DNA from 3 places in the Roseateles sp. PN1 genome. Region 3 is predicted to be linked to each of the others. Evidence: predicted binding sites of a transcription regulator. Region 3 holds the regulator's gene; each other region holds the start of a gene.

Region 1 (6,378 bases), on a different contig from region 3:
GTGGTCAGGGCACGGATATCGGTGGTTTCGATTCCGGCGGCCTGTGTTGTCGTGATGGCCTGGATCTGAGTGGTGGTCAGATGGCCGATCTGGTCGGTGCCCAAGGCATTGAGTTGGTCGGTGCCCAAGGAGCGCAGCTGACCCGTGGTCAGCGCGCGCAGATCGGCGCTTTCCATCGAGGCGATCTGATCGGTGCCCAGACCGTCGAGTTGCCGGGTTGTCAGCGATTGGATCTGGTTCGAGCCCAGGGCATTGATCTGGTCAGACACCAGGGCACGGATGCCGTCGGACGTCAGGCCGCGCAATGCAGCGGTGCTCAGCAGGGCGAAGTCTTCGGTCTCCAGCTTGTTGAGCTGGTCGGAAGCCAGGGCGCCGATCTGAGCGGAGCTGAGGATCTTGGCCTGGTCGGTGGCCAGTGCCTTCAGGTCGGCCGACTCCATGCCGGCCATTTGTGCAGTCGTCAGGGCCTGTATCTGAGCCGTGGTCAGCTGACTGATCTGGTCGGTGCCCAGGGCGTTGATCTGGTCGGTGCCGAGGGACCGGATCTGCGCCGTGGTCAAGGCACGCAGATCGGCGGTTTCCATCGCGGCGATCTGATCGGTGCCCAGACCCTTGAGTTGCTGAGTGGTCAGCGACTGGATCTGCGCCGAGCCCAGGGCATTGATCTGGTCAGACACCAGGGCACGGATGCCGTCGGAAGTCAGGCCACGCAGGGCGGCCGTGGTCAGCAGGGCGAAGTCTTCGGTCTCCAGCTTGTTGAGCTGATCCGAGGCCAGGGCGCCAATCTGGGCCGAGCTGAGCAGCTTGGCTTGGTCGGTGGCCAGGGCCTTCAGGTCGGCCGACTCCATGCCAGCGACCTGGGCCGTTGTCAGGGATTGGATTTGCGCACTGGTCAACTGGGCAATTTGATCGGTGCCCAGCGCATTGAATTGATCGGTCGCGAGGGAGCGCAGTTGTACGGTGGTCAGGGCACGCAGATCGGCCGTTTCCATCGATGCGACCTGATCGGTGCCCAGACCGTTGAGTTGCTGGGTGGTCAAGGACTGGATCTGTGCTGTGCCCAGCGCATTGATCTGGTCAGACACCAGGGCACGGATGCCGTCGGAGCTCAGGCCTCGCAGGGCGGCCGTGGTCAGCAGGGCGAAGTCTTCGGTCTCCAGCTTGTTGAGCTGATCCGAAGCCAAGGCGCCGATTTGGGCGGAGCTGAGGATCTTGGCCTGGTCGGTGGCCAAGGCCTTCAGGTCGGCCGATTCCATGCCGGCGAACTGGGCCGTCGTCAGGGCTTGCACCTGCAGGGTGGTCAGCTGACCGATCTGGTCAGTGCCGAGGGCATTGAATTGGTCGGTCGCCAAAGAGCGGATCTGTGCCGTGGTCAACGCGCGCAGATCGGCGGTTTCCATCGAGCCGACCTGATCGGTTCCCAAGCCCTTGAGTTGCTGGGTCGTCAGCGACTGGATCTGGTTCGAGCCCAGGGAGTTGATCTGGTCAGACACCAGGGCACGGATGCCGTCGGAAGTCAGGCCACGCAGAGCGGCCGTGCTCAGCAGGGCGAAGTCTTCGGTCTCCAGCTTGTTGAGCTGATCCGAGGCCAGCGCGCCGATCTGAGCGGAGCTGAGCAGCTTGGCTTGATCGGTGGCCAGGGCCTTCAGGTCGGCCGATTCCATGCCGGCGAGTTGAGCCGTCGTCAGGGATTGGATCTGTGCGTTGGTCAGCTGGCCAATCTGATCGGTGCCCAGCGCATTGAACTGATCGGTGCCGAGGGAGCGCAACTGCACGGTGGTCAGCGCGCGCAGATCGGCGGTTTCCATCGAGGCGACCTGATCGGTGCCCAGACCCTTGAGTTGCTGGGTCGTCAGGGATTGGATCTGAGCCGAGCCCAGCGCGTTGATCTGGTCAGACACCAGGGCACGGATGCCGTCGGACGTCAGGCCACGCAGGGCGGCCGTGGTCAGCAGGGCGAAGTCTTCGGTCTCCAGCTTGTTGAGTTGGTCCGAAGCCAGGGCGCCGACTTGCGCGGAGCTGAGGATCTTGGCTTGGTCGGTGGCCAGGGCTTTCAGGTCGGCCGACTCCATGCCAGCAAGCTGGGTGGTGTTAAGCGACTGGACCTGTGCCGTGGTCAGCTGGGCGATCTGGTCGGTGCCCAGTGCGTTGAATTGATCGGTGGCCAAGGAACGAATCTGCGCCGTCGACAGGGCGCGCAAATCCTCGGTTTCCAGTTTGGCAACCTGGTCGGTTCCCATGCCCTTGAGCTGCTGGGTCGTGAGGGCCTGAATCTGATTGGTCAGCAGGGCGTTGATCTGGTCGGTGCCAAATGCGCCCAGTGAATCACTGGTGACGCCTCGCAGTGCTGAGGTGCTCAGCTTGGCGACGTCTTCGGTCTCGATCTTTGAAAGCTGATCCGAGGTCAGGGCGCCGAGTTGCTTGGAATTGATGACCTTGAAAACCTCGGTCCCCAAGGCTTTCAGGTCCTGCGACTCCAAAGCGGCCATGTGTTCAGTGACAAAGGCACTGACCTGTTTAGTGGTCAGTGCCTGTGCTTGCTCACTGGTCATGCCCTTGATCTGATTCGCGCTGAAGGCCTGTATGGCCGCCGTGCTGAATTTAGCGAAGTCCTCGGTCTCGAAGAAGCTGATCTGCTCCGAGCTGAGTGACTTGATCGCCAAGGTGGACAAGCTGGCCGTCTGCTCGGTCGTCAGCGCTTTCAGCTGATCAGACGTAAATGCTGCCCAGTCTTCTGAAGTCAGCTTGCGCAGAGTCGCCGTGGTCAGACCATCAATTTGGTCGGTGGAAAGGCTTGTGATGATCGAGGGCATGAGCTTTACCTCAGGTGGGCGTGACCGTTCGGGGCTGGTGAATTCAAGACTGAACTTGGAGGCTCACCGGATCGTTTCGCTACAGTCACGTGAATGCTTTGGGCACGGCGCTCGGCGTCAAAAACGCAGGGTGCCGTGCTCAGGTACAGAACTAAAAACTGTCTGTGGTTCCAGGGTTTGGGCTCAATTTGGGCTTGGGCTCTGGGGCGATATCTGCAAACTTCGGCACAAGGCTGCCAATCTTTAGCAGCCATGGCTTCACATGCAGGGCTTTCGCTCAGACATGTGCTGATTAGGTGTTTTTTGCCGAATGCTTTTTCTGGCTGGATAACGTCAAAACGACGCAGTCAGGCATCTCAGCAAATCTCTGTCGGCATGCTAGGTGTCTGGCAAGCAGGCATTGGATGGAAAAGCTGCCCAAACGTGCAGCTTTTGGCAGGATGGCTGTGCCTGTGTTCTCGCTGTAATGCTCAACATCGGCGTCAAGCCTGTTGGGCACACTCGCCATGCAAGTCACCACCCTGATTCCTGCTTACAAGACCAAGTACATCGTTGAGTTGTTGACGGGGCTGATGACGCAGACGCTCAAGCCGCAAAAAGTCATCGTGTCGGACGACAGCCCGGATGGCGTTTTCGGTGCCTTATTGCAGTCGCCGCAGATGGAGTTGGCGCGGCACAAGCTGCAAATCGAGGTGCACACCGGCCCGCGCGCTGGTGCCTACGAAAACTTCAAACACCTGCTGCGCTTGTGGGATGGTTCGACCGAATTGGTCCACCTCTTGTTGGATGACGACATCCTCTACCCCGACTTTTATATGCGCCACCTGATGGCGCATGCCAGCTGCCGCAGCCCCAGTAGCATCAGCGCCCGCTGGTGCACCAATGAGCGCGGCCAGCCGGTGGAGGGCATGCCCATTCCGAAGAATGTCTGGCTGTCTAACGACCGTATCGTCTTGCTCGAAGCATCCTTGCTGTTTTCCAGCACCTTGCCTGATTGCACCAACTGGCTGGGCGAGTTCTCCAACTGCGTGATGCGCAAGGAGGCCGCCGATTTGCTGTTCAGCCCCCAGTTTGCTGGCGTCTCCTATGAAGGCCTGTGGGATTTGGGTGCATTTTTGGCGGCCAGCCTGATCGGGCCGGTGGCCTATATCCAGGACCGATTGGGTGCGTTCCGGGCGGGCGGCGAGGGGCACTCGGCGCAGTTGCTGGGCAAGCATATGAAGGCCGCTCATCTGGCCTACGCAGCCTTGAGCCTGGGTGCGGTGCGTCTGGAGCGTCTAAGCCCTGACAGTGCGCGCAAGGGTTACGCTGGCCTGCATCAGGCCTTGCTGGATCGTTACGCCGCTGAGCCCGATGTGGCGCCCTTCATTCCCGTGCTGGGGCGCCTGGCTGCGGGCGAAGCCGAGGCTGAGGCGGAGTTCCTGCTCCTGTGGGAGCAATTCCTGCGCAGCCACAAGTTTTGATTCCGAACCAAGTGCCCGAGAACGATTCGCCAGAAAGCCAGCCATGAGTCTTGTTGCCTCTGAAGCCCAAACCCTGCCGGTGGTGGTGGTGTCCTACAACAGCGTGGACTTGCTGCGCAATCTATTGAGCTCCTTTCGGAGCTTCTATCCCAATCCTGTCCACGTGGTGGACGGGTCGGAGCCCGGTCCATTGGCCGACATCCGCACCATGCTGGCCGAGTTTGAGGGCGTGACTCTGCATGCGCAGGAATTCAATATCCACCATGGCCCGGGCATGGCCTGGGCCATCAGTCAGTTGGATCTGGGGCCTCGTGCTTTGTTTCTGGATAGCGATATCGTGGTCCTGAAGCCGGGCTTTATTGAGGATTTGCTGTCCCATCTGCAGCCCGAGGACTATGGCGTGGGTGGCGTGGCCTACGTCAATCGCGAGGGTTTTGATATTCCCTATGCCTACGGGGCCGTGCCTTATCTCCACCCGCCTTGCATGCTGTGCAATATCGAGGTGATGAAGCAATGGCCGCTGCCCATCAAGCATGGCGCGCCCATGGTGGCGCCGATGTTGGCCCTGCATGATGCGGGGCGCTCGCATCTGCTGCGGCATCTGGACTGGACGCTCAACGACGTCACCCCTGATACCCGCAAGCTCTATTTGGATCACATCGGGCGTGGCACGGTCACCGCTACCCAGGGCTACCACTTGGAAGAGTGGATGGCTGAGACGCAGGCGCGGGCCCAGCAAAAGCTGGCACAAGCTCAAGGCACGGCGCCAACCGGCTACAACCCCGATTTGCTGCCCATGATTCCGCCCGGCGCGAGGCGCATTCTGGAGGTGGGGTGCAGCACCGGTGCGCTGGCGCATGCCCTGAAGTTACAAAGGCCGGATGTGCACATCATGGGCTTGGAGCTTGATCCCAAGGCGGCCCAAGTGGCGCGTGGGCATTGCAACGAGGTCTTGAATTTGGACATCGAAGCGGCCGACGAGGCCTTGTTCCGTGACTTCGCCGACCGCGACTGCTGGATTTTTGGCGATGTGCTGGAGCATTTGCGCGACCCCTGGCGCGTGCTGAGCCAGATACGCAAGGTCATGCCGCCGGGCGCTTGCGTGGTGGCCAGCATTCCCAATGTGCAGCATTGGAGCCTGCAAGGGCGTTTGGCCGTGGGGGATTTCCGTTATGAGGCCGATGGCCTGCTGGACCGAACCCATTTGCGCTGGTTCACCCGCATCACCTTGTTCGAGCTGTTTCAGTCGGCCGGCTTGAGGGTGGAGGCCGGCGTGCCGCGCATTTTCAACGAGCCGGGGCGGGAGCCTGTGCTGGCGGCCATCCGGCAAATGGCCGTGGCCATGGGGCGGGACCCGGAAGGGGCGGTGCGGGATGCGCTGCCGCTTCAGTATGTGGTGCGCGCCGTCGCAGCCTGACGTTAGTCTGCTGCGCCTGATGCGGGCGTGCCGTGGGTGGCCGCGGCGAGGCCGTTGTCGAAATGCATGCGCATGAGTCGCGCCGCGTCCTCGCTGCGGCGTTCGACCAGCGCGGCGATCAGCATGTCATGCTCCTGCAGCGAATCTTGGATGCGTCCTTGCTTGAACAAGGAGTGATGGCGATTGAGCTTCATCACCCGGCGCAGGTCAGTGACGATTTGCTGGCGCCAGCGATTGCCTTCAATTTCCAGGATGCGCAGGTGAAAGCGCTCATTGGTCGCGAAAAAGGCCTCGTGATGCTCTGCTTGGTCCACAAGGGTCTGGTGCAGGGCCTGTAGCTCTCGCAGTTGCTCCGCGTTTGCCAGTTGGCAGACGCGTGCGGTGGCATCGCTTTCCAGCAGGGCCAGCAGTTGGTAGGCCTCGCGCACATCGCGCTCCGACATTTCGGTCACATAGGCGCCACGCCGCACCTTCATCGTGACGAGTCCTTCGGCCGCCAAGACTTTCAGGGCTTCGCGCAGTGGCGTCCGGCTGATGCCGAGGTCGCGGCAAATCTTGAGCTCATCAATCCAATGGCCGGGCTCGAGTTCGCGGCTGAAGATTTGCGCGCGCAGGCGTTCGGCCACCTCTTGGTAGAGGGCTCGCGGTGCCAGAGCTTGGGGTGTGGCCATTGGATTTGTCAGAG
Region 2 (6,378 bases), on a different contig from region 3:
GATCAGGCTTTGCGCCAGCATCAGGTAGTTCAGATTGGCTTCACGGATCTCGGCGAGGATTTGGTCTGCGTTCATGATGCTGGGCTCCGGGGGCAAAACTGTTGTGTTGATTTCGTATCAAGCTGAAACAGATTGTGAAGCTCGGAACAAACTCACAACATCGGCGCACTTCCGTTCCTGAAGTCCATTTTTCCCGCACCTGCTTGTCAGTGAACTTCCTACAGGCAAACGCCTAGGCCCGCCGGCCGATCTCTCGGGGCGGGTGTAAAAAGGTCAGTGGAATGGCTAGGCTTGGCTGGGACGCCGAGGCCGCCTGAGTCAGGCGCCGCATAGTCCGGCCGGGACGCTCTAACTAGGGCAGTCGATATAGCAGTCGAGCAAGCGGGCAAGCTGCCAGATCAGCCCGAGCAGGCTGATTGGGAGCTATCAGTCGGCAGCGGTCGCTGCGCCACCGGTCAGCGCGCTCAGGCGCTTCATTTCTGTTTGCGCCACCGGCAGCAAGTCAGGAGATTCCTTCTGCAAGTTTTGCAGGGCTTCGCCCGTGAGCAAGCGCTGCAGCACTTCGCGTGCACGCAAGACCTGACCCTGGCCAGACAGCGCGAAGGCCAAGGAGTACAGGCTTGCACCATGATTAGGCTGCAAGGCCAGCGCACGCTCGGCTGCGGCTTGGGCATGGGCCAACTCGCCAGCGCTCAGCAGCAGTGCGGCCATATCGCTGAGCAAGTCATGCGCCATCGGCTCATGCTCCAGGGCGATTTGCAACAAGTTCAGGCCCTCACCCAAGCGACCTTGCGCGGCTTCGGCAAAAGCCATATTGCGCGCTTGAGCCAGCAGCAATGCGGCCTCCACGCTGATCGTGGGCTCCGAGGAGTCGGTATGGATCGCCTGCAGCTGAGCAGGCAGCGTTGCGGATTGCGACTTGGCTTGCGTCATGGCATGCATAGGGATCTCCAAGAGTTTCTACAGCTTTTGCTCTGCAAAGGCCCTGACTGATCGGGTGACCTACACAGATGCGTGAGTGACTCTGATGGCTAGGCGGCAATGCAATAAAAAGCACCTACCGCTCGACTTCAGTGCAACGAACTTTAGTGCGCGGGCATCGGGTCATTCGTGAGAAAAGGCCGGACTAGCAGCCGCTTCTCCAAGCCTGCTCGGCGCGCCACGCACCGAAAACAAATCAGAGCCTGCGGCTTGCGCCACTCCTGCAAACACAGGCTCCTTGTTTCAGCAACAAAGCAGACTCTTCAAACACTGAATGCGCCATCGCGTTATCGCGACAGGCCACACACATCAAGCAAAGGTCAAGAGCAAGAACCAGCCACTCCATTCAGCCACAAGCAAAGTGCAGCGCCCTGCCTTCTTCGCCGCCCTCAAGGGTGGACGCCGACCCCAAATCGGCCAATCGATGAAACAAAGCCGAGCCACCCCCGCTTTTCAACAGATCAAGCCTATTGACAAACAGCCCTAAAGTTTATTTGGCGGCTGTCCGATACCCATTTCAACGGGTTCGGAAACGGACACGTGGTCCGGTAAGAAGGCCGCAACTAGGTCCTCCCTTCACAGGGGGTCAAAGCTGCATCAGTTGACTAAGCCGGGCGAGGCGGGGGGCTTGTTCATGAGAACAAGACTCCGCGTAACGGATGCCCTCTCAAGGTGTTCGCAACACGTCGGCGCTCTGCCGGAAAAACTTTGTAGCTGAAACAGGAGTGAATCATGCCCGCAATCATTAACACCAATCAGTTGTCGCTCAACGCACAGCGCAACACCTCGACCTCGCAAGGCACACTGGCCACCGCTATGCAGCGCCTGTCTTCCGGCATGCGTGTCAATTCCGCCAAAGATGACGCCGCCGGCCTGGCGATTGCCGACCGCATGACCAGCCAAGTGCGCGGCATGAATGTGGCGATCCGCAATGCCAACGACGGCATCTCGCTGGCGCAAACCGCTGAAGGCGCGCTGAGCAAGGTCAGCGATTCCCTGCAACGTATGCGTGAACTGGGCGTGCAAGCACGCAATGCCACCAATACCACCACCGACTTGGACTCCATCGGTAAGGAATTTACCCAGTTGGGTCAGGAAATCACCCGCGTGCTGGGCGGCACCACCTTCAACGGCAAGGCCATCCTGGCCGGCGCCGCCGGTACACAAACCTTCCAGATTGGCGCCAACACGACGGACAACGACATCGTCGACGTGGCCACGACCGATCTGACCGCTGACGCCACGATCACCGCCGTCACCGGCGCATCGATCAGCAATACCGATACCGCCGCCACGCTGAAGACCGTCATCGACAACATTGATACCGCCATCACCACAGTCAGCGGCCAGCGCGCCACCCTGGGTGCTTCGCAAAACCGCTTTGACGCCGTGACATCCAATTTGATGATCTCGGTGGAAAACCAAAGCGCCGCGCGCAGCCGGATTCTGGACGCGGACTACGCCTCGGAAACCGCCAACCTGAGCCGCTCGCAGATCCTGCAACAAGCAGGTAACGCGATGATCGCGCAGGCCAATCAGCTGCCGCAGCAAGTCCTGACCCTGCTGCGCTGATGACGGCGCGGAGTGAGTCGCGAATACCGACTCACTCCAGCCATCACCTCCAGCAGCTCAGCGATATTTCTCACTCCAACAGCTCATGAAAAAGACGCCGCAAGTCCCTTGACAAGTGGCGTTTTTTGAAAAAAGGATTTAAGTCAATCACTGGTGTCGTCGATAAGCAATTCAACGGGTCCGAGGAATTAGATGGACTACGTGGTCCGGTCAGCCGGCTCTCCAAAGAGCAGGACGCGGACGGTGCAAAGGCCAGGCGCAAGCCCGACATTTGCTGGCAAAAGCCACCTGTTATGGGCGGCCTTTTATCGACCGTGAAGCCCGGATTTCCGGCAAGTCTTAGTACACACCAAAGGATTGAACATGAGCCAAGTCATCAACACCAACCTGATGTCCCTGAATGCCCAACGCAATCAGTCCACATCACAAGGTTCCCTCGCCGTTTCCATGCAACGCCTGTCGTCCGGCATGCGCGTCAACTCCTCCAAGGACGACGCCGCCGGCCTGGCCATTGCTGACCGCATGACCAGCCAGGTGCGCGGTATGAACGTGGCCATCCGCAATGCCAATGACGGCATCTCGCTGGCGCAAACCGCTGAAGGCGCGCTGAGCAAGGTCAGTGACGCACTGCAGCGCATGCGTGAACTGGGTGTGCAGGCTCGCAATGCCACCAATACCACCACCGACCTGGACTCCATCGGCAAGGAATTCACCGAGTTGGGCGCGGAAATCAACCGCGTTCTGGGCGGCACCACCTTCAACGGCAAGGCCATCCTGGCCGGCGCTGCAGGTACGCAGACCTTCCAGATTGGCGCCAACACGACGGACAACGACATCGTTGACGTGGCTACCACTGACCTGACCGGTGACGCCTCGATCACCGCCGTCACCGGCGCCTCGATCAGCAACGTCGACACCGCCGCCACGCTGAAGACCGTCATCGACAATATCGATACGGCCATCACCACCGTCAGCGGCCAGCGCGCCACTTTGGGCGCCTCGCAGAATCGCTTTGACGCGGTGATCTCGAACCTGCAGGTGTCGGTGGAGAACCAGACCGCCTCCCGCAGCCGCATCCTGGATGCCGACTACGCCTCTGAAACCGCCAACCTGAGCCGCGCGCAGATTCTGCAGCAGGCCGGTAACGCCATGATCTCGCAGGCCAATCAGCTGCCGCAGCAAGTGCTGTCCCTGCTGCGAGGCTAAGCCAAAGCGGCAAGTCCACTGAGTCAGGCAAGACCTGACCCTCACCGAATCACGCGACTCCGACCTCTGGTTCACCCCAGGGTCGGAGTTTTTTTATGGCCGTTGTTTTGGCCCTTTATTGGCCTTTTGAATCGCTCAAGCACTCAGAGAATTTGCTCATCGGGTTGAAAGTGATTGAAGCCTGAGGTCCGGACCGAGTGGGCTGCCCAAACAAAGGGGCGATTGCTTGGATTGACCGGGCTGAGTTGCCCGCCACATCTCTTGTGAGCAAAGCAGGCAGATCACCCCGGCCCCGCCGGAATCACCGGATTTTGTAGGAGTGCTCAAATGCCGCAGACCATTAACACCAATATTGCCTCGCTGAATGCGCAGCGCAATCTGAATATGTCGCAGGGCTCGCTGTCCGTGTCCATGCAGCGGCTCTCGTCCGGCATGCGGGTGAATTCGGCCAAAGACGATGCCGCCGGCCTGGCCATCGCCGAACGCATGAACTCACAGGTACGCGGCATGAATGTGGCCGTGCGCAATGCCAACGACGGCATTTCGCTGGCGCAAACGGCTGAAGGTGCCTTGTCCAAAGTTGGCGACACCTTGCAGCGCATGCGTGAACTGGCGGTGCAAGCGCGTAACGCCACCAACACCACCTCCGATCTGGATTCGATCGGCAAGGAATACACCGAGCTGGCAGCGGAAATCACCCGCGTGCTGGGCGGCACCACCTTTAACGGCAAGAAGATCTTGGGCGCCGATGCGGCCGTGCCGCAAGACTTCCAGGTCGGCCCCAATACCGGTGCGGAAGACATCATCACGGTAACAACCACCGACATGACGCAAGACCCCACCGTGGTCACCGTCACTGGCACGACCATCTCGAATGTCGACACCACCGCGACGCTGAAGGTCGCGATCGACGCCATTGACGCCGCCATCAACACCATCAGCAGCCAGCGCGCAACTTTGGGCGCTTCGCAGAATCGCTTCGAAGCGGTGATCGCCAATCTGCAGGTCTCGGTGGAAAACCAGAGCGCTGCCCGCAGCCGCATCATGGATGCGGACTACGCGGCGGAAACCTCGAATCTGAGCCGCACGCAAATCTTGCAGCAAGCCGGTAACGCCATGGTGGCCCAGGCCAACCAAATGCCGCAGCAAGTTCTGTCCCTGCTCAAGGGTTGATGGCGCAGCAACTCATTAGCGTCAACTTGGGTTGACGCTCAGAGGCGGTTAGGCATCAAGCCTGAACCGCCTTTAGTTTTTTGCGCAATGGCCGATAGGCCGTAAGCATGCAGTACCCACCCGCCCAAGCAAGGGCAGCGGCGCGCAGGCAAAGGAGAGAAAAATGGCCACCATCACATCCACCGGCATTGGCAGCGGGCTCGACGTTGAGACCATCGTCTCCAAGCTGATGTCGATCGAACGCCAGCCGGTCGTCAATTTGCAAACGCGCGCCACCGCGCTACAGGCCAAGCTCTCGTCCTACGGCAAGTTGCAAAGCAATATCAGCACCCTGAAGGACGCGGCCACCAAGCTGAACAACCCGGACATCTGGGGCGCCAATTTATCGACCTCCTCGGACGCCACCGCCGTCACAGCGGCCACCAGCCAAAGCTCGGTGGCCGGCAACTATGCCGTCAAGGTGACTCAGCTGGCCAGTGCGCAAACCATCAGCAGCACAGCCTACCCGGCCAATGCCACCACGGTCGGGCAAGGCTCGCTGACCATCGAGCTCGGCGCCTGGACCGCCAACAACGCCACCTTCACCCCTACGGCAGGCAAGTCGGCGGTCACGATCAATATCGGTGCCGGCGAAGACAGCCTCACCGCCGCCCGCGACAAGATCAATTCCTCCGGCGCCGGTGTCGTGGCTTCGGTGGTGACGGACAGCCAGGGCGCACGCCTGGTGCTGCGCTCAGCCAGCACCGGCGCCAGCAATGGTTTTCGCGTTTCCGCCAATGAAACCGCGCCCGGGCCGGGTGGCGGCGCAGGCCTGTCCGCCCTGGCCTATGACCCCAGCAATAGCGTCAACACCGCGACCTTGGCGCAAAGCGCCAAAAGTGCGATGGGCACCATCAACGGCATTGCCGTGGTATCTGAGACCAACTCGGTGGCCAATGTGATTGACGGCCTGACCGTCAACTTCGCCAAAGTGACGCTGGATGCGACCGGCGCGGCCAGCGAAGTCAATCTGACCGTGGGGCCGGACAAAGAGGCGATCAAGAAGGCAATCACCGACTTCACCACCGCCTACAACGCCTTGGCCACCTTCATGAAGGAACAGACCAAGTTCGTCCCCAAGTCAGGCACCACGGCCGCCACCGCAGGACCGCTGCAAGGTGACAGCACCGCCATCGGCCTGCAGGGTCAACTGCGCAGCTTGGTCAGCAGTTCCAGCACCTTGGGCGGCAGCTTGACCCGGTTCGCCGACATCGGACTGGACCCACAAGCCGATGGCACGATCAAGATCACCACGGCCAAGCTCGACAGCGCCCTGGGCAAGATGGGTGATCTGAAAAAGCTCTTCTCCGGCCTCGACAGTGCCGACGCCAGCAACAACGGCTTGACACAAAAGATCCGCGACCTGACTGACAAAGTGCTGAGCTTCGACGGGTCGCTGAACTCCAA
Region 3 (6,378 bases):
CGCGTGCCGGAAGACTGGCATCGCCTGTCGGCTCAGGCTCTGGTGCAGCGCGCCTTGCGCAGCCAAGCCGCCGGTGCCTGGCGCATGGACAGTGCCGATGTGAATCTGATTTTTGCCGGTGGGCCAGCGCTCAGCCCCCGCAGTGCCGCCGCTATGGGCACGCACTAGACCAAACCTGGGACCCCAGCCATCATGATGCGCGACGTGAATCCTCATACCCTTGCCCCGCAAGACCAGGCCCATGGCCTGCGCCGGCTGTTCGCCAGCTCGCGGGTGCGCTTCATTCCAGTGGTCAGCAATCCGCATGTCATGGGTGCAGGCGTGCTGTTGGAAGGTCTTTGCGCGGCTTTTGCCGAACTGGGTTTGCATACCCTGGTGGTGGATGCCGCCGAGTCCGCGCCTACGCCGTCCGAGCTGGCCTCGGTGGATCTGGGCGCTTGTGTGGAGAGCTTGTCCAAAGACGTCTCCTACCTGGCCGCCCGTGGCCTGCCGATGCGCTACATCAATGCCAAGGGCTCGGCCGCACAGTTTCTTGAAGTGGTGACCGAAGCCGCGCCGCAAGCCGATGTGGTGCTGCTGCACGCCAGTGCGGCGGAGTTGGCCCGTGTGGTCGCGCTGCGTGAAGTGCGCCCGGTTTTGCTGGCCGATACCGATGCCAATAGCGTCACCCACGCTTATGCTGGCATGAAATGGTTGGCGGGCCGCGCCGGGCTGATGGTTTACAGCCTACTGATGGCTTGCTCGCCGCAGCTGCGCATGTCGGAGCGGATTGCCGAACAACTGAGCAGTTGTGCCGATGGTTTCCTTGGCGCGGTGCTGCGTGACTGGGCTTGCCTGGACCCACGCACACCGAGCAGTGCCCCGATTTCGACCGAAGTGCGCCATCTGGCGCGTGAGTTGTTGATGGCCGCCCCTCCGGGAGCGGCGCTGGAGGCTTCGGTCGATGCCAGCCCCTTGCGGCCCGTGGCCCGCTCGCTGATGCGCCCCTCGGCGCCGCAGCCTGCCCGCACTGTCGCTCGCCCGGCCGTCGCCGCCATTTACTGATTGCAGCTGGAGCTGAAGATGTATACCGCCAAAGGCCGCCTCGATAACTCCTCCCTCATCAAACAGTACAGCCCGCTGGTGCGCCGCCTGGCCCACCAGATGATTGCCAAGCTGCCCGCCAATATCGAAATCGATGACCTGATCCAGGTCGGCCTGATCGGCCTGACCGATGCGCTCTCGCGCTTCGACGTGGGCCAGGGCGTGCAGTTCGAAACCTTCGCCACTCAGCGCATTCGCGGCGCCATGCTCGATGAGCTGCGCGGTGGTGACTGGATGAGCCGAGGCACCCGCCGCCAGCAACGCGATATCGAAGGCGCCGTGCGCAAGCTGGAGCAAAAGCTCGGCCGCGCCCCGGCCGAAAGCGAGATCGCCGCCGAGATGGGTGTCAGCCTGGCCGACTATCAGGAGTTGCTCGGCAAGGTGCGTGGCACCCAGCTGGTCTACCTGGAAGATATGTCCGGTGACGAGGGTGATGAAGACTTCTTGGATCGCCACGTGGCCGATCACAGCAACAACCCGATGCTCAAGCTGCAGGACCATCGCATGCGCGAGGCCCTGGTGGCGGCCATCAAGAACCTGCCCGAACGCGAGCAGTTCATGATGAGCATGTACTACGAGCACGATATGAATCTGAAAGAGATTGCGGTAGTCTTGAAGGTCACTGAATCGCGGGTCTGCCAGCTGCATAGCCAAGCCATTGCCCGCCTGCGGGTGAAGTTGCGCGATTGGTGAGTTCGGCGAACAAGGTCTGAAACTAAGGCTGGCAGCGTCGCCCGAGAGCCACCGCCAGCGGTTTGTGCAAGCAAGCAATCAAGAGAGGGCAGATTGATGCGGTTCTGGTGGACACCCCGGCCGAATGGCCCAGCCGCAGCCCAGTCGGCCGCACAAGCCCCCTCTGAATTGAACGCCTCTGCGAACAGCACGGCTGCGGCCATGAAGCAGGTGGTTCAGCAAATCTCCCGCGCCATTTCCAATGTTGGTAAAGACGCCGCCGAGGTGCGCGGGCTGTTGGAAGACACCCAAAAAGTCGTGCTTGCCCAAGCCGAGGCCATGGGCGCCTTGTCGCAGGATTTGGCTTCAGTGCGCGAGGCGCAATCTGCCATCAGTCGCTCAACCGCCCAATCCGGCGCCGCTGTGGTGCGAGCCAGCCAGGCGCTGGACGGTGTTGGCAACGAGGTTGGCGGCATTGTTCAAACCTTGCACCAGGTCTCGGACGCGGCATCCGAGATCACAAAAATTGCCTTGCAGACGCGACTAGTGGCCTTCAATGCCTCGGTTGAGGCGCGGCGTGCCGGCGAGGCCGGGCGTGGTTTTGGTGTCGTGGCCGATGCCGTCAAGGCTTTGGCCGGGCAAGTGGAAAACTCATCCAAGGCCATCATGGGCACGGTGTCCGCATTGGACACGCGCATCGAGGCTTTCAGCCGCGAGTTGCGCAATGACCCCGGCCACGCCAGCCGCAGTGCCATTCATCAAGCGTTTGCACAAGTTCAGGCGGATGTGGGGCAGATCAATACTTCGGCCGAGCAAAGTGAGCGGACCATCGGCGCCCTGGGTGGCCGGGTGGCGGACTTGGAGCGCGAGATTCAGCAGGCCATGGTCAAGCTGGATGCCGCGTTTTCATGCAGCGACCGTTTCTTGAGGCTCTCGGAGCAGGTGATCGAGCAGATTGCCGACTCCGGCGTGGAGGTCGAGGACGCGCCCTTTATCCAGGCCGCACAGCAAGCCGCGGCAGAAATCGCCAGCTTGTTGGCCCAGGCCCTGCAGCGCGGCGACATTCAGCAGGCCCAGCTGTTTGATGAGCGCTATCAAGCCATACCGGGCAGCAATCCGGCTCAGCATCTGACCCAGTTCGTTGCGCTGGCCGACCGGCTGTTTCCGGCGGTTCAAGAGCGCATGCTCGATTTCAGCGACAAGGTGGTGTACTGCATTGCCGTGGACCGAAACGGTTATGTGGCGGCCCACAACAAGAGGTATTGCCAGCCGCAGCGCGCCGGCGATGTGGTGTGGAACACTGCAAACAGCCGCTACCGGCGCATCTTCAATGACCGCACCGGCCTGGCTTCGGCCCGCAACCAGCGGCCATTCCTTTTGCAGACCTATCGCCGCGATATGGGCGGGGGCAAGTTCGTGCTCTTGAAGGAAGTGTCGGCCCCCATCGTGGTGGGCGGAAGGCACTGGGGCGGGCTGCGCCTGGCGTTCAACTTCTAAGGTCGGCGCGCCGCTGTTGTACCAAGGCGCTGATGCGCTGATGCGCTAATGGCCGACGCCGCTGTTGCAGCGGCCTCGCGTCAATGAGCTGCCGCTCGGGCAGCCCCTTAAGGCGCCACGCAAGCTCTGTTCTTGCCCGTGTGCTTTGCCTCGTACAGCGCCACATCGGCGCGGTCCAGGGCGGCCTCCAGCGTTTCCCCGGCTCGGTACAGCGTCACGCCGGCCGAAAAGGTGACGAATACATCCCGACCCTCGTGCATGAATAAGCTGGCCGAGAGCGCGCGCTGCAGGCGTTGCAGCACGGCCTGGGCTTCCTCGATGGGGGTGCGCGGCAGCATCAATACGAACTCTTCGCCGCCGTAACGCGCCACCAAGTCACCGGGGCGCAGGGAAGCCTGCACCCGCTCGGCCAAAGACTTCAGCGCCACATCGCCGGCGCCATGGCCCAAGCTGTCATTGAGCTTTTTGAAGTTGTCGATGTCCAGCAAGGCCAGGGCGATGCGCTGGGTATCGCCTTCGCTGGTGGCGTCACCACTGTCGCGTTCGAGCTTGGCTTGCTCGGTCGCGAAGGCGGCGAGCAGGCCGCGGCGGTTGGCGATCTGGGTCAGTTGATCGGTCTGAACCTCGTTGGAGAGGCGTTGCAACTCGCCTTCCAGCGCTTCGACCCGCTGGCTCAGGCTATTGGCCTTGTCATGTTCGCTGCTCAAGCGGGCCTGGGTTTGCTGCACCAGGGACTGCACGCTGCGGCTTTCTTCCACCATCTCGCGCACCACGCCGGCCAGGCTTTCCAGGCTGTCCGCCTTTTCGATCACCTCGGCGTAACGGCCCACGCTGCTCTGAAAGCGGTCGGTGTGCTGGCCCAACTCACCCAGTTCGGCCAGCATCTGGTGAATCATGGACTTGAGCGATTCGCGCGCCTTCTTGCGATCCTCCCGCAGGGCGCGCTGGCGCTCGCGCGTGCCGCCCAGCATCTCGGTGACGGAGCGCACGCCGCGGCCGCTCAGGCCTTGCTCCAGCGTGTTGTTCATGGCCTCGCATTGGCCGCGCGCCCAGGAGTCGTCTTCTGCCAAATCAACCAAGCTGGCGCTCAATTCGCGGCACAGCTGGCCCAGCTCGGTGAACATATGCTGGCGGTGATCTAGCAGATGGCGGGCGCGTTGACACAGCTGCTCCATCTGGGCTGCGGCTTGCGGGCTGACGCCTTGCACCTGCAATTGCAGCTGCGCGGCCCTGAGCTCGCCCATCAACTCGTCGGCATAGCCCTCGGGGCTTTGTAGGGCGTGCTGCACGGTGGCGTGCAAGCTGGATTCAATTTGCGGCCACTGGGCGGCGTCTGCCGCCGGGTTGGTCGCGCTGGACGGAGAGGCTGGCTCAAAGGGCTCATCGGCCTCGGCGCCGAAATTGGACAGGCCGGCATCTTCGTCCATGAAGAACTGGCTTGGCGTGCCGCCGGCATCGTCCGAGGTGGCGATGCTGCTGTCGGCCACGTCCGAGTCCCAGCTGGCGACCAGCTGTTGCAGGCGCTTGATCAGGCGCTGGCTGTCGCTGCGATTGCCTTCCAGCACGCGCTGCAAGCCGTCTTTCTTGCGTGCCACGGTCCACTGGCGGCCGCCGCGCTCCAGCCCGCGGATCAGGCGCTCCAGCACCTGGGCCAGGGCCTCGGCTTGCGCGATGGGGCCGACCGTTTGCTGCAGGCGCTCGACTTGGCGCAGCGCCTCGTCCCAGCGCGATTCGCGCACGCACACCTGCAGGTCAAGGCGGGCCTGGCTGCCGCTCACACCCAGTGCGAGCAGCTTGGTCAGCAGGGTCTGGGCGCGCTCAGGCAAAGCGGCTGGTGCGGCCTCGGTGCCAGACTCCACGGCATAGGCGCGGGCGTAATTCTCCGGCGTGGGCTCCAATTGCGCTTGGGCCAGGCGCAAGAAAGCGGCCTTGGCGATCTGGGCGCTGGTGGCGCCGGCGGGCGCGCGGGGGCTGCGTCGCTCATCCATGACTAGGACCTTTTAATCTAACTTCTTTGTTCAACGGCGGCCGCCGTGCGGGCGCTGCGTGCCATTGCCAGGTTCAGTGTCTCGCAGTTCTTGCGCCTCAGCGTCGGCGCGCCCGATCCAGGGTGCTTTGCGCGGCAGTACGATTTGGTCCCGCCATAGCTCCAGCTCCTCTGGGGGCAGCGGCTTGCTGAACAAAAAGCCCTGCATCAGGCTGCAGCCCAGGCGGTGCAGGACATCCATCTGGCGCAGGGTCTCCACGCCTTCGGCGATCACCCGCAGGCCCATGGCGCGGGCCAGGGCGATGATGGCGGTGACAACGGCCGAGCTCTGCGGCGTGATGCCCAAATCGCGCACAAAGGTGCGGTCGATCTTGACCTCCGAGATCGGCAGGGTGGTCAGATAGGCCAGCGAGGAATAGCCGGTGCCGAAGTCATCGATGGAAATCTCGACCCCGACTTCATTGAGGCGGTGCAGGGCCGGAATGACCTTCTGCAAATCCTTCATCAGATTGTTTTCGGTGATCTCCAGCTGGATCGAGCGGTGCGGCACACCGTAGGCACTGACGCATTGGTGGATGTGCTCGACCAGGTCGGAGCGTTCGAACATGCGGCTGGGCAGATTGACCGCGATGGAGTCAGCAAAGCCGAAGTTGAGCTGCCAGATCTTGGCCTGGCGGGCGGCCTCTTTGATTGCCCATTCCGACAGCGGCACGATCAGGCCGGTTTCTTCGGCCAGCGGAATGAAGTCGGCGGGGGAGACGAGCTTGTCGCCGCGTTTCCATCGCATCAAGGCCTCAACGCCCACCATGCAACCGGCGCGCACATCGACCTTGGGCTGGTAATGCAGCACGATCTCGCCACGTTCCAGCGCCTTGTGCAGGGCGCTTTCCAGCTCCAGCTTCTCGCGCCCCTGGCCGGCCAACTGCGGCGTGTATAGCGCCGCCGCATTGCGCCCCTGCGACTTCACTGCGTACATGGCCACGTCGGAGTTGCGCAGCAGGTCCGCCATGGTCAGGCCGTCACGCGGGTAGATCGCAATGCCGACGCTGGCGGTGACAAAACATTCTTGGCCGGAGATGAAGATGGGCTCACGCAGGGCTTCGAGCACCCGTCCCGCAACCCGCTCGGCATCGCGTTCG

The links. The regulator FliA, encoded in region 3, starts transcription of late flagellar genes. The targets are predictions, from matches to a motif close to CTAAAGTTTNNNNNNNNNNNGCCGNTA.
Region 1: a site for FliA is predicted at 3,034-3,060, ahead of AABB87_RS06790 (heme utilization protein). Genes of this name have one in related genera too.
Region 2: a site for FliA is predicted at 5,003-5,029, ahead of fliD (flagellar filament capping protein FliD). Genes of this name have one in related genera too.

What each region holds. Positions count from the first base shown of each region.
Region 1 is NZ_JBCARA010000003.1:385,726-392,103, reverse strand. It holds gene AABB87_RS06790 (heme utilization protein) at 1-2,813, opposite strand, end outside; gene AABB87_RS06785 (glycosyltransferase family A protein) at 3,320-4,276, shown strand; gene AABB87_RS06780 (methyltransferase domain-containing protein) at 4,320-5,693, shown strand; gene AABB87_RS06775 (GntR family transcriptional regulator) at 5,696-6,364, opposite strand.
Region 2 is NZ_JBCARA010000016.1:95,080-101,457, reverse strand. It holds gene flhD (flagellar transcriptional regulator FlhD) at 1-75, opposite strand, end outside; gene AABB87_RS20845 (tetratricopeptide repeat protein) at 427-942, opposite strand; gene AABB87_RS20840 (flagellin N-terminal helical domain-containing protein) at 1,714-2,553, shown strand; gene AABB87_RS20835 (flagellin N-terminal helical domain-containing protein) at 2,917-3,759, shown strand; gene AABB87_RS20830 (flagellin N-terminal helical domain-containing protein) at 4,087-4,932, shown strand; gene fliD (flagellar filament capping protein FliD) at 5,096-6,378, shown strand, end outside.
Region 3 is NZ_JBCARA010000004.1:9,145-15,522, forward strand. It holds gene flhF (flagellar biosynthesis protein FlhF) at 1-168, shown strand, start outside; gene AABB87_RS07265 (MinD/ParA family ATP-binding protein) at 205-1,044, shown strand; gene AABB87_RS07270 (RNA polymerase sigma factor FliA) at 1,063-1,776, shown strand; gene AABB87_RS07275 (methyl-accepting chemotaxis protein) at 1,945-3,252, shown strand; gene AABB87_RS07280 (GGDEF domain-containing protein) at 3,360-5,240, opposite strand; gene AABB87_RS07285 (putative bifunctional diguanylate cyclase/phosphodiesterase) at 5,271-6,378, opposite strand, start outside.